DNA from 2 places in the Streptomyces sp. NPDC001220 genome. Region 1 is predicted to be linked to the other one. Evidence: riboswitches for the same ligand, from Rfam matches in the RefSeq annotation. Region 1 holds a riboswitch; the other holds the start of a gene.

Region 1 (4,367 bases):
GAGTGCTAACGCCAATGATTAGCACTCGCCCATGCCGAGTGCAAGCGCCTCCGGGAGACTGGGCCGCGCCAGGGCCGCGCTCGGGGCGGCGCGCCAGGGCCGCCCCCCGGTGGTGCGCCGGCCCACTCGTCCCGCGCATGCCAAAGGGCTCGTAACCCATGACTCCCCATGGGATACGAGCCCTCCGACAATGAAAGAAGAACGACGCTGTCAGTCGGCGCGTGCTTCAGCTGGTCGCGAGCCGGACCATGTCCGCCTGCGGCCCCTTCTGGCCCTGCGAGATCTCGAAATCGACCCGCTGACCTTCCTCCAGGGTGCGGTAGCCGTCCATCTGAATCGCACTGTAGTGGACGAAAACATCCGCACCACCGTCGACCGCGATGAAGCCGTACCCCTTCTCCGCGTTGAACCACTTGACGGTGCCCTGAGCCATGCCTAACTCCCCTATTACTGGCCCTTGCACAGATCCACACTTCGCGGATCCGGGTCAGACCTCACCCCCCAATGGTTGGGGGCGTGCGCCGGAACGCGTCGACCGCGGCTGAATGTATCTGTCCAACTGCCGTCTGCAACAGGTCAATCGGACGAGAATTCTGGACGGGAAGGGTCCGGAATGTAGCAAGAATTCGGCCGAATTCAGGGCAAGTCGGGCCCCATAAAAGCCGCGAAAGCCGCATATAACCCGCACACTTTGGCTACTTCTTGTCGGGTCAGCGGTATCGAATACAGGGCTCCCGACCTGGAGATCGGGACCGTGTTCCCCAACTGTACCGCGCTCAACCACACAGAATTGCCCCCTCCGCTTCTCTCACGGAGGGGGCAATCGAATGAACAGTGGGTGATCGGCGTTACCGAAGGTAATGTTCGGTCATTCGATCAGCCTGTCAGCAGGTCAGCCGCCGGCCACGGCCGGGATGATGGAGACGCCGGCACCGTCCGGGGTGGCCGTCTGAAGTCCCTGCTCGAACCGCACGTCGTCGTCATTGACGTACACATTCACGAACCGGCGCAGCTTGCCCTCGTCGTCGAGAACACGGCCGGCGATCCCGGTGTGGTTCTTCTCCAGGTCGGAGATGACCTCGCCGAGGGTGCCGCCTTCGGCGCTGACTTCGGCCTGACCACCGGTGTAGGTGCGCAGGATGGTGGGGATGCGAACGGTGACGCTCACGTTTGAACCTCCGATCGGGGCAACGCCCTGGTTTCCAACAGCTGTCTCAGGCGAGCCCGGCCTCGCGGAAAGACTCGAGATTCGGGCGGATAGTCGCCGTGAGCCCGGTCCCCGCCACGGCGTCCAGCGTCTTCAGTCCATCACCCGTGTTGAGTACAACGATCGACTTCGCCGGATCGATCAGCCCATTCTCGATGAGCTTCCTGGTGACTCCGACCGTCACCCCGCCCGCGGTCTCCGCGAAGATTCCCTCGGTCCGCGCGAGCAGCTTGATCGCGTCGACGACCTGCTCGTCGGTGACGTCCTCCACCGCACCGCCGGTACGGCGCGCGATGTCCAGGACGTACGGCCCGTCGGCCGGGTTGCCGATGGCCAGCGACTTGGCGATGGTGTTCGGCTTCTGCGGCCGCACCACGTCGTGGCCCGCCTTGTAGGCCACCGACACCGGCGAGCATCCCTCGGCCTGCGCGCCGAAGATCTTGTACGGCCTGTCCTCGACGAGCCCGAGCTTGATCAGCTCCTGCAGCCCCTTGTCGATCTTCGTGAGCTGCGAGCCGGAGGCGATCGGGACGACCAGCTGGTCCGGGATCCGCCAGCCGAGCTGCTCGCAGATCTCGTACGCCAGGGTCTTGGAGCCCTCCGCGTAGTACGGCCGCAGGTTGACGTTGACGAAGCCCCAGCCCTCGCCGGCCGAGTCGCCGATCAGCTCGGAGCAGAAACGGTTCACGTCGTCGTAGTTGCCCTCGATGCCGACGAGCTCGCCGCCGTAGATCGCGGCCATGACGATCTTGCCCTGCTCCAGGTCGTGCGGGATGAACACGCAGGAGCGGAAGCCGGCCCGGGCGGCGGCGGCGCCGACCGCCCCGGCCAGGTTGCCGGTGGAGGAGCAGGAGAGCGTGGTGTAGCCGAAGGCGCGCGCGGCCTCGACGGCCTGGGCGACGACCCGGTCCTTGAAGGAGTGCGTCGGGTTGCCGGAGTCGTCCTTGACGTACAGGCCGCCGGTGACGCCGAGCTCCTTCGCCAGGTTGTCGGCCTGGACGAGCTTGGTCCAGCCCGGGTTGATGTTCGGCTTGGTCGCCACGTCCGCGGGGACGGGCAGCAGCGGCGCGTAACGCCAGATGTTCGCGGGACCCGCTTCGATCCGCTTCCGCAGCTCCTCGGTGTCGTAGGCCGAGAAGTCGTACGCGATTTCGAGCGGGCCGAAACACTCCTCGCAGGCGAACACCGGGCCGAGCGGCACGCGGTGGCCGCACTCGCGGCAGCTCAGGGCAGTGGCGGGACCGAGGTCGACGGTCGTGGAGTCGGTGGTGGTCGCAGCAGTCTGCACAGCCATGTGAGGCGAGGCCCTTTCTCCTCATCTTCCTCACGACGCATCTCGCCGTGAGACGGATTTGGCACCTTCCCTAGCCGGGAGCCTCGCGAGTGATCGACAGTGATCAGCGATCAGCGAGTAACCGACTGGAGGGTTGCCGGGGCTTCATCGGGCCGTATCCCTCTGCCCCTCTGGATGAGCGGTATGCGGTTGTCAACGACCGGTGACCCCAGGACATGCGATGGTCATCGGCGTTGTTCAAGACTGTAACCGAAGGCCAGGACAGTTGAGAGAGTCGTCCGAACCGCGAGATGGATCACACCTCGCAGTGTGATCGTGACAGTGAGGAGCCGCTGACTGTGCTGGAAGAAGTCGAGCGCTGGCTGGCCACCCGCTCCTGGTCCATGAACGACCGCCCGCTGCACCGGATACTCGCCGCCAAGCAGCGCACCGGACAGTCCGTCTCCGTGGTGCTGCCCGCGCTCAACGAGGAGGCGACCGTCGGCGACATCGTCGCGATCATCCGTCACGACCTGATGCGGCAGGCGCCGCTCGTCGACGAGCTCGTGGTCGTCGACTCCGGCTCCACCGACCGTACGGCGGCGGTGGCCGCGGCGGCCGGCGCCCGGGTCGTGCACCGCGACACGATCCTGCCGCGCATCCCCACCGTCCCCGGCAAGGGCGAGGTCCTCTGGCGCTCCCTCCTCGTCACCACCGGGGACATCGTCTGCTTCGTCGACGCAGACCTGCGGGAGTTCTCCTCCGACTTCGTCACCGGGATCGTCGGCCCGCTGCTGACCGACCCGGACGTGGACCTGGTCAAGGCGATGTACGACCGCCCGCTCGCCGGCTCGGCCGGACAGGGCGGCAGGGTCACCGAACTGATGGCCCGCCCGCTGCTGAACATGCACTGGCCGCAGCTGGCCGGGTTCGTCCAGCCGCTCGGCGGCGAGTACGCGGCCCGCCGCTCGCTCCTCGAACAGCTCCCCTTCCCGGTCGGCTACGGCGTGGAACTGGGCATGCTGGTCGACGCCCTGCACCTGGTGGGCCTGGACGCCCTCGCCCAGGTCGACGTGGGGGTCCGCAAACACCGTCACCAGGACGGCCAGGCCCTCGGCCGGATGTCCGCCGCGATCTACCGCACGGCCCAGCTGCGGCTGGCCCGCGGCCACCTGATCCGCCCCTCCCTCACCCAGTTCGAGCGGGGTGAGGACGGCTTCGAACCGCGCACCTACTCCGTGGACACCGAGGAACGGCCGCCGATGGCGGAGATCGCCGAGTACGCCGAGCGCCGGGTGGCGTGACTTCGTCGTACGGCCGTATACGGCGGCGCGTCGGGCGTAGCCGTACGTTTGAGCGTTTCCGGGCCGGGCTAGGTTGTGGCGTATGGCTTCCACCGGCGGTGCTGAGGTGCTGGTCGCGTCCAACCGCGGCCCGGTTTCGTATGACGTGGGCGAAGGCGGTGCCCTGCACGCCAGACGCGGCGGCGGCGGGCTGGTCTCGGGGCTGTCGGCGATCGGGCCGGACGCGAACGCGGTGTGGGTGTGCGCGGCGCTGAGCGACGGTGACCGGGAGGCGGTGCGGCGGGCCGAGGGCGGCCGGCTGCCGGCCGGGGACACCGGCGGACAGCAGGTCCGGATGCTCGACATCGACCCGGACGTGTTCTCGGACGCGTACAACGGCATCGCGAACTCGGTGCTCTGGTTCGTCCACCACATGCTCTACCAGACCCCGCTGGAGCCGGTCTTCGACGCGGAGTTCCGGCAGCGGTGGGCGTCGTACCAGGCCTACAACCAGGCGTTCGCGGAGGCGCTGGCGCAGGAGGCGGGCCAGGGCGCGGTGGTCGTCATCCAGGACTACCACCTGGCGCTGGCCCCGCGGATGCTG
Region 2 (4,367 bases), on a different contig from region 1:
ACTTGCGGCCGGTCGCGTCCGAGCTCCACTTGGTGGCCAGCCGCGGCACCAGCTTGAAGTCCTTGTCGAGCCAGATCAGGTATTCGGCCACCAGCTGGTAGAGAGCGATCGCGGTGCCGTCGTACGCCGTGACCGGGTCGAGGGCGGTGGGCGGCGGCGGGGCGCCCACGCGCAGGGTGCCGCCGCGCCTGGCCGGGCCGGTGGGCGAGGCCGCCGTCCCGGCCGACGCCTCGTCCTCGGCGCTCGGCGCGCAGGCCGCGAGCAGGGCGGCCAGGGCACCGCCGCCGGCCAGGGTGAGGAAGCCGCGGCGGGTACGGACGGCGGGCAGGACGTCCCGCCAGTGCTGGGGCAGCGGGTCGGCGTCGGATGCAGGCATGGGTTCTCCAGGGAATGACCGGCGGCACGGGACAACCTGGGGGAGCTGTACGCGGGCGTGTGCGGTGCGGACAGAAAGGTGAAAGACGACGAGAGGTGAGGTGCGGAGAGACGACGAAAGGCGCGGAGCGGTGAAGGGCGCGGACGCGTGGAGCCGAGGGCCGTCAGAAGGCCGGCGCGAGGTGCGCGGTCGGGTGCCTCAGCGCTGCGGACAGGCGCACGTGCCGACGCGCAGCAGATCCACGTGGATCCTCCGGGTCAGCAGCGTTTTCGCGGTCACCCCTCATTGATAACAGCGCAGTTCGGCGGCAGACAATGCGGTATCTGTTTCAGAATCGAGAAACTCAGCCGCAAAACTCCGCCCGTACACTTCCGGCATGACCGACTCCCGCCGCGCGCTCGCGCGCCCCGCCGACGGCTGTCGCCGCCACGGTTCCGACGACCACCGGCCGTCTCCGAGGCACGACACGGGAGTTGCTCGCGATGCAGTCACCGGCGCACATCCGGCCCGCGGGGCTCTCGGACGGCACACCTGACACCGGTCACTCCTCGATCGACGAGTTACTGGTCCGTGCCCGTACCCGCCTGACGCGGCTGGCCCCGGCGGACGCGGCCCGTGAACTGGGCGACGGCGCCCTGCTGGTGGACGTCCGCGCGGACCTGGTGCGACGCGCCGAGGGCGAGATCCCCGGTTCCCTCGTCATGGACCGGAACGTGCTGGAGTGGCGGCTGGACCCGTGCAGCGCCTGGCGCATCGAGGAGGCCGTCGACCACTCCCTGCGCGCGATCATCATGTGCTCGCAGGGTTACATGTCGAGCATGGCCGCCGCCGGGCTGCACGACCTCGGACTGGTGCGGGCCACCGACATCGCCGGCGGCTACGAGGCCTGGCGCGCCGCGGGCCTGCCGGTGGTGCCCGGCGGCACGCTGCCCGGGTCCTACGTGGCCGCCGCCCCGTCCCCGATCAGTCTGGACCCGGGCGGGCAGCGCATGCTGGTGGACGGTGCTCCCGTCGCCCTGACCCCGTTGGAGTTCCGGCTGCTGACCGCCCTGCTGCGCGGCAACGGCCGGGTCATCACCCGGGAGGACCTGCGCTCGGGGCTGGGCGAATGGGCGGGCAGCCGCAGCCGCTCCGTCGACCTGCACATCCACCGCATCCGTCGCAAACTGGGCCCCCGTGCAGCGGCTCTGCTCACGACGGAACGGGGCGTCGGCTTCCGCCTGCGCGCGACACCGGCACCGGCACCGGCACCGGCCGAGAGCGGCTGACGGCCCGGGTCACGGGCGATCATGGGGCGCTTCTCCGGCGGACGGCAGGGGGCGTTTCTCCGACGGACGGTTCGTGTGGCGGCCGGTGATCGGGGGACGGCGAGCGGCCGGTCGGCGCCGTCGCTGACGCCGATGCCGGTGCCGACGCCGAGCCTGATGCCGACGCCGACGCCGACGCCGACGCCGAGCCTGATCCCGATGCCGATGCCGTCGCCGACGCCGACCGGGGGCCGGGCGGTGCGGCCGAACGACAGCACGTACAGCAGCCACAGCGCGCCATGCCCGGAGAAGACGATGACCGTCAGGAGCAGGGCCTGGACCGCGTACAGCGTCTGGGTCCACAGCAGCAGGGTCCGGCGGTCGTACCGGTCCGCGATGACCCCGCCCCACAGGCCGAACAGCAGTACGGGGGCGAACTGGAGTCCGGCGACCCAGCCGAGCGCGGTTCCGCTGTGGGTGAGCGTCAGGACGAACCAGTCCAGCGCGACCCCCTGCATGGCGCTGCCGATGTTGGACACCAGGCCGGTGCTCCAGTAGATCCGGTAGTCACGGACCCGTAGCGCGGCGAACACCCCTGTCGGAGCGCTGCTGTTGACGGCCATGCCTCTCTCTCCGGCAAGTCACGACGAGTTGGGACGCACAGGGGCGGGAACGGCCGCTCGGCGACGGCGTGTTCGCGGCTGGAGAAGGGTGAAGGGAGCGCGAGCGGTCAGCGACAGGTCTGGTCGAACTGGTCGGCGCGGCGGCCCACCCAGAACGGGTCGAGCCGCACCGTGCGTGCCTGACCTGCGGTCTCCATGGCCGGATCAAAGCACACGGCACCAGGTGCGTCCACCGCGCGTCCCGGCACGTGAGACGGTCCCGTCTTCTCGAACAGGGCGCCGGATGCGGCATTGACGTACGCCAAAACCGATCCGTACGATCGCCAACGGCATTGAGTGTCAGCGTCAAGCCCTGGCTCGCTGACCGGCAACCCTCCCCCGCGGTGGGGTGCTCCAGGTGAAAGCCCGGCGGGGTCAGCGACGACTCCCGCAAGCGCGTGGCCCCGTGACCGGGGCCGGAGACGAGGAGGGACCGGCATGCGACACGGCGACGACCCGGCTGCCTCCCCCGCCGACGCCACGGCGTACTCCCGGCTCTCGCGCCGGCGCCACATCGATCTGAAGCGCTCGACCAGCTGCCTCTGTCGGGCCTGACCGGCCCGCCTGCCGCCGGCTGACCCTCGTCACCGGCCTGGCCCTTCGCGGCGCCTTTCCCCGTCACCGGTCCCCGGTGTCGTCCACCTGCCTCCGTTCGTCCTCCGTCTGCACTGCGCTTCCCCGGCCGGCGCCGATCCGGCCGGGGCCGCACGCCCCTGCACGCCCCTGCACGCCCCTGCACGGCCGTGCCTCGCGCCCCGAAGCCCGGCACCCCGTGCCGGGTGACACGAGTAGGAGAAAGCCCTCCGTGACTGCACTTCCGGATTTCAGACCCTCCCGATGGGCGCCCCTGGCCGCGCTCCTGACCACCAGTGTCCTGCTGACCGCGTGCGGTTCGGGCGACGACGGCTCCGGCGGCGGAAGCGGCCGGGCGAAGTCCGGCGGCACCCTGACCTTCGCGGTGGGATCCGACGCCGGTTGCGTGGATCCGCAGCAGGTGGGAAGCAACGACACCATCTACTCGGTGCGCCAGATCGTGGACTCCCTCACCGACCAGGACCCGAAGACCGGCAAGATCGTGCCGTGGCTCGCCAAGAGCTGGGACATCAGCAGCGACGCGACGACGTTCACGTTCCATCTGCGGCCGGGGGTCACCTTCAGCGACGGCTCGAAGCTGACCGCCCAGGTGGTCAAGGACAACTTCGACGCGGTGCCGGACCTCGGCGCCCTGGGCACCCTCGCGGAGGGCTATCTGAGCGGTGTCGAAAGCACCACCGTGGTCGACCCGCTCACCGTCAAGGTGTCCTTCAAGCAGCCCAACGCCCAGTTCCTGCAGGCGACTTCGACCCACTCGCTGGGTATCGAGTCGTCGGCGAGCGTGAAGAAGTCCCCGCAGCAGAAGTGCAGTGACGGCGTGGTCGGCTCCGGGCCGTTCGTGCTGAAGCAGTACGTGCAGAACCAGTCGGTCACCCTGGCCAGGCGGACCGGGTACGACTGGGGTTCCTCGCTGTGGTCGAAGAAGGGCGAGGCCTACCTGGACAAGCTGGTGTTCAAGGTCGTGCCCGAGGCCGGAGTGCGGGCCGGCAGTCTGCAGTCCGGGCAGGTGGACGTGATCAGCAGCGTCGGCAAGGCCAACGAGGCGGCGCTCAAGGGCGGCCAGGTCGCCCTCCAGAGCCGGGCCAACCCCGGCGTGGTGTTCGGTCTGGGACTCAACAACTCGCGGCCCCTGCTCAAGGACACGAAGGTGCGCCAGGCGATCCTGGCCGCCGTCGACCGGAAGCAGATCGCCGACACCGTCTTCCCGACCGGCACCCAGCCGGCGACCAGCATCCTGGCGCACACCACGCCCGACTACACCGACCTCTCCACCGACCTCGCCTTCGACGCGGCCAAGGCCAAGTCCCTGCTGGACGAGGCCGGTTGGAAGGCAGGCGGCGACGGCATCCGCACCAAGGGCGGCAAGAAGCTGAGCCTGACCATCAGCTGGTTCCCGAACGCGGCCACCAACCAGCCCGCGCTGGAGCTGGTCCAGCAGCAGCTCAAGGCCGTCGGGATCGACGTGGTGCTCAAGCAGCTCCCGGTCAC

The links. A riboswitch is a leader RNA that binds a small molecule or an ion and turns the genes downstream of it on or off. The one in region 1 is predicted to bind S-adenosylmethionine.
Region 2: it holds a riboswitch for S-adenosylmethionine, as region 1 does, so the genes downstream of both, ACWDGI_RS09590 (putative leader peptide) here and thrC (threonine synthase) in region 1, are expected to answer to the same signal.

What each region holds. Positions count from the first base shown of each region.
Region 1 is NZ_JBSFJE010000010.1:151,552-155,918, reverse strand. Features, by position in the region: gene ACWDGI_RS24405 (cold-shock protein) at 227-433, opposite strand; gene ACWDGI_RS24400 (MoaD/ThiS family protein) at 893-1,168, opposite strand; gene thrC (threonine synthase) at 1,215-2,501, opposite strand; SAM riboswitch class I at 2,520-2,682, opposite strand; gene ACWDGI_RS24390 (glucosyl-3-phosphoglycerate synthase) at 2,840-3,784, shown strand; gene ACWDGI_RS24385 (alpha,alpha-trehalose-phosphate synthase (UDP-forming)) at 3,867-4,367, shown strand, end outside.
Region 2 is NZ_JBSFJE010000003.1:349,632-353,998, reverse strand. Features, by position in the region: gene ACWDGI_RS09610 (ABC transporter substrate-binding protein) at 1-376, opposite strand, end outside; gene ACWDGI_RS09605 (putative leader peptide) at 575-655, opposite strand; gene ACWDGI_RS09600 (winged helix-turn-helix domain-containing protein) at 859-1,644, shown strand; partial or broken gene ACWDGI_RS09595 (MFS transporter) at 1,950-2,246, opposite strand; SAM riboswitch class IV at 2,575-2,688, shown strand; gene ACWDGI_RS09590 (putative leader peptide) at 2,724-2,840, shown strand; gene ACWDGI_RS09585 (ABC transporter substrate-binding protein) at 3,091-4,367, shown strand, end outside.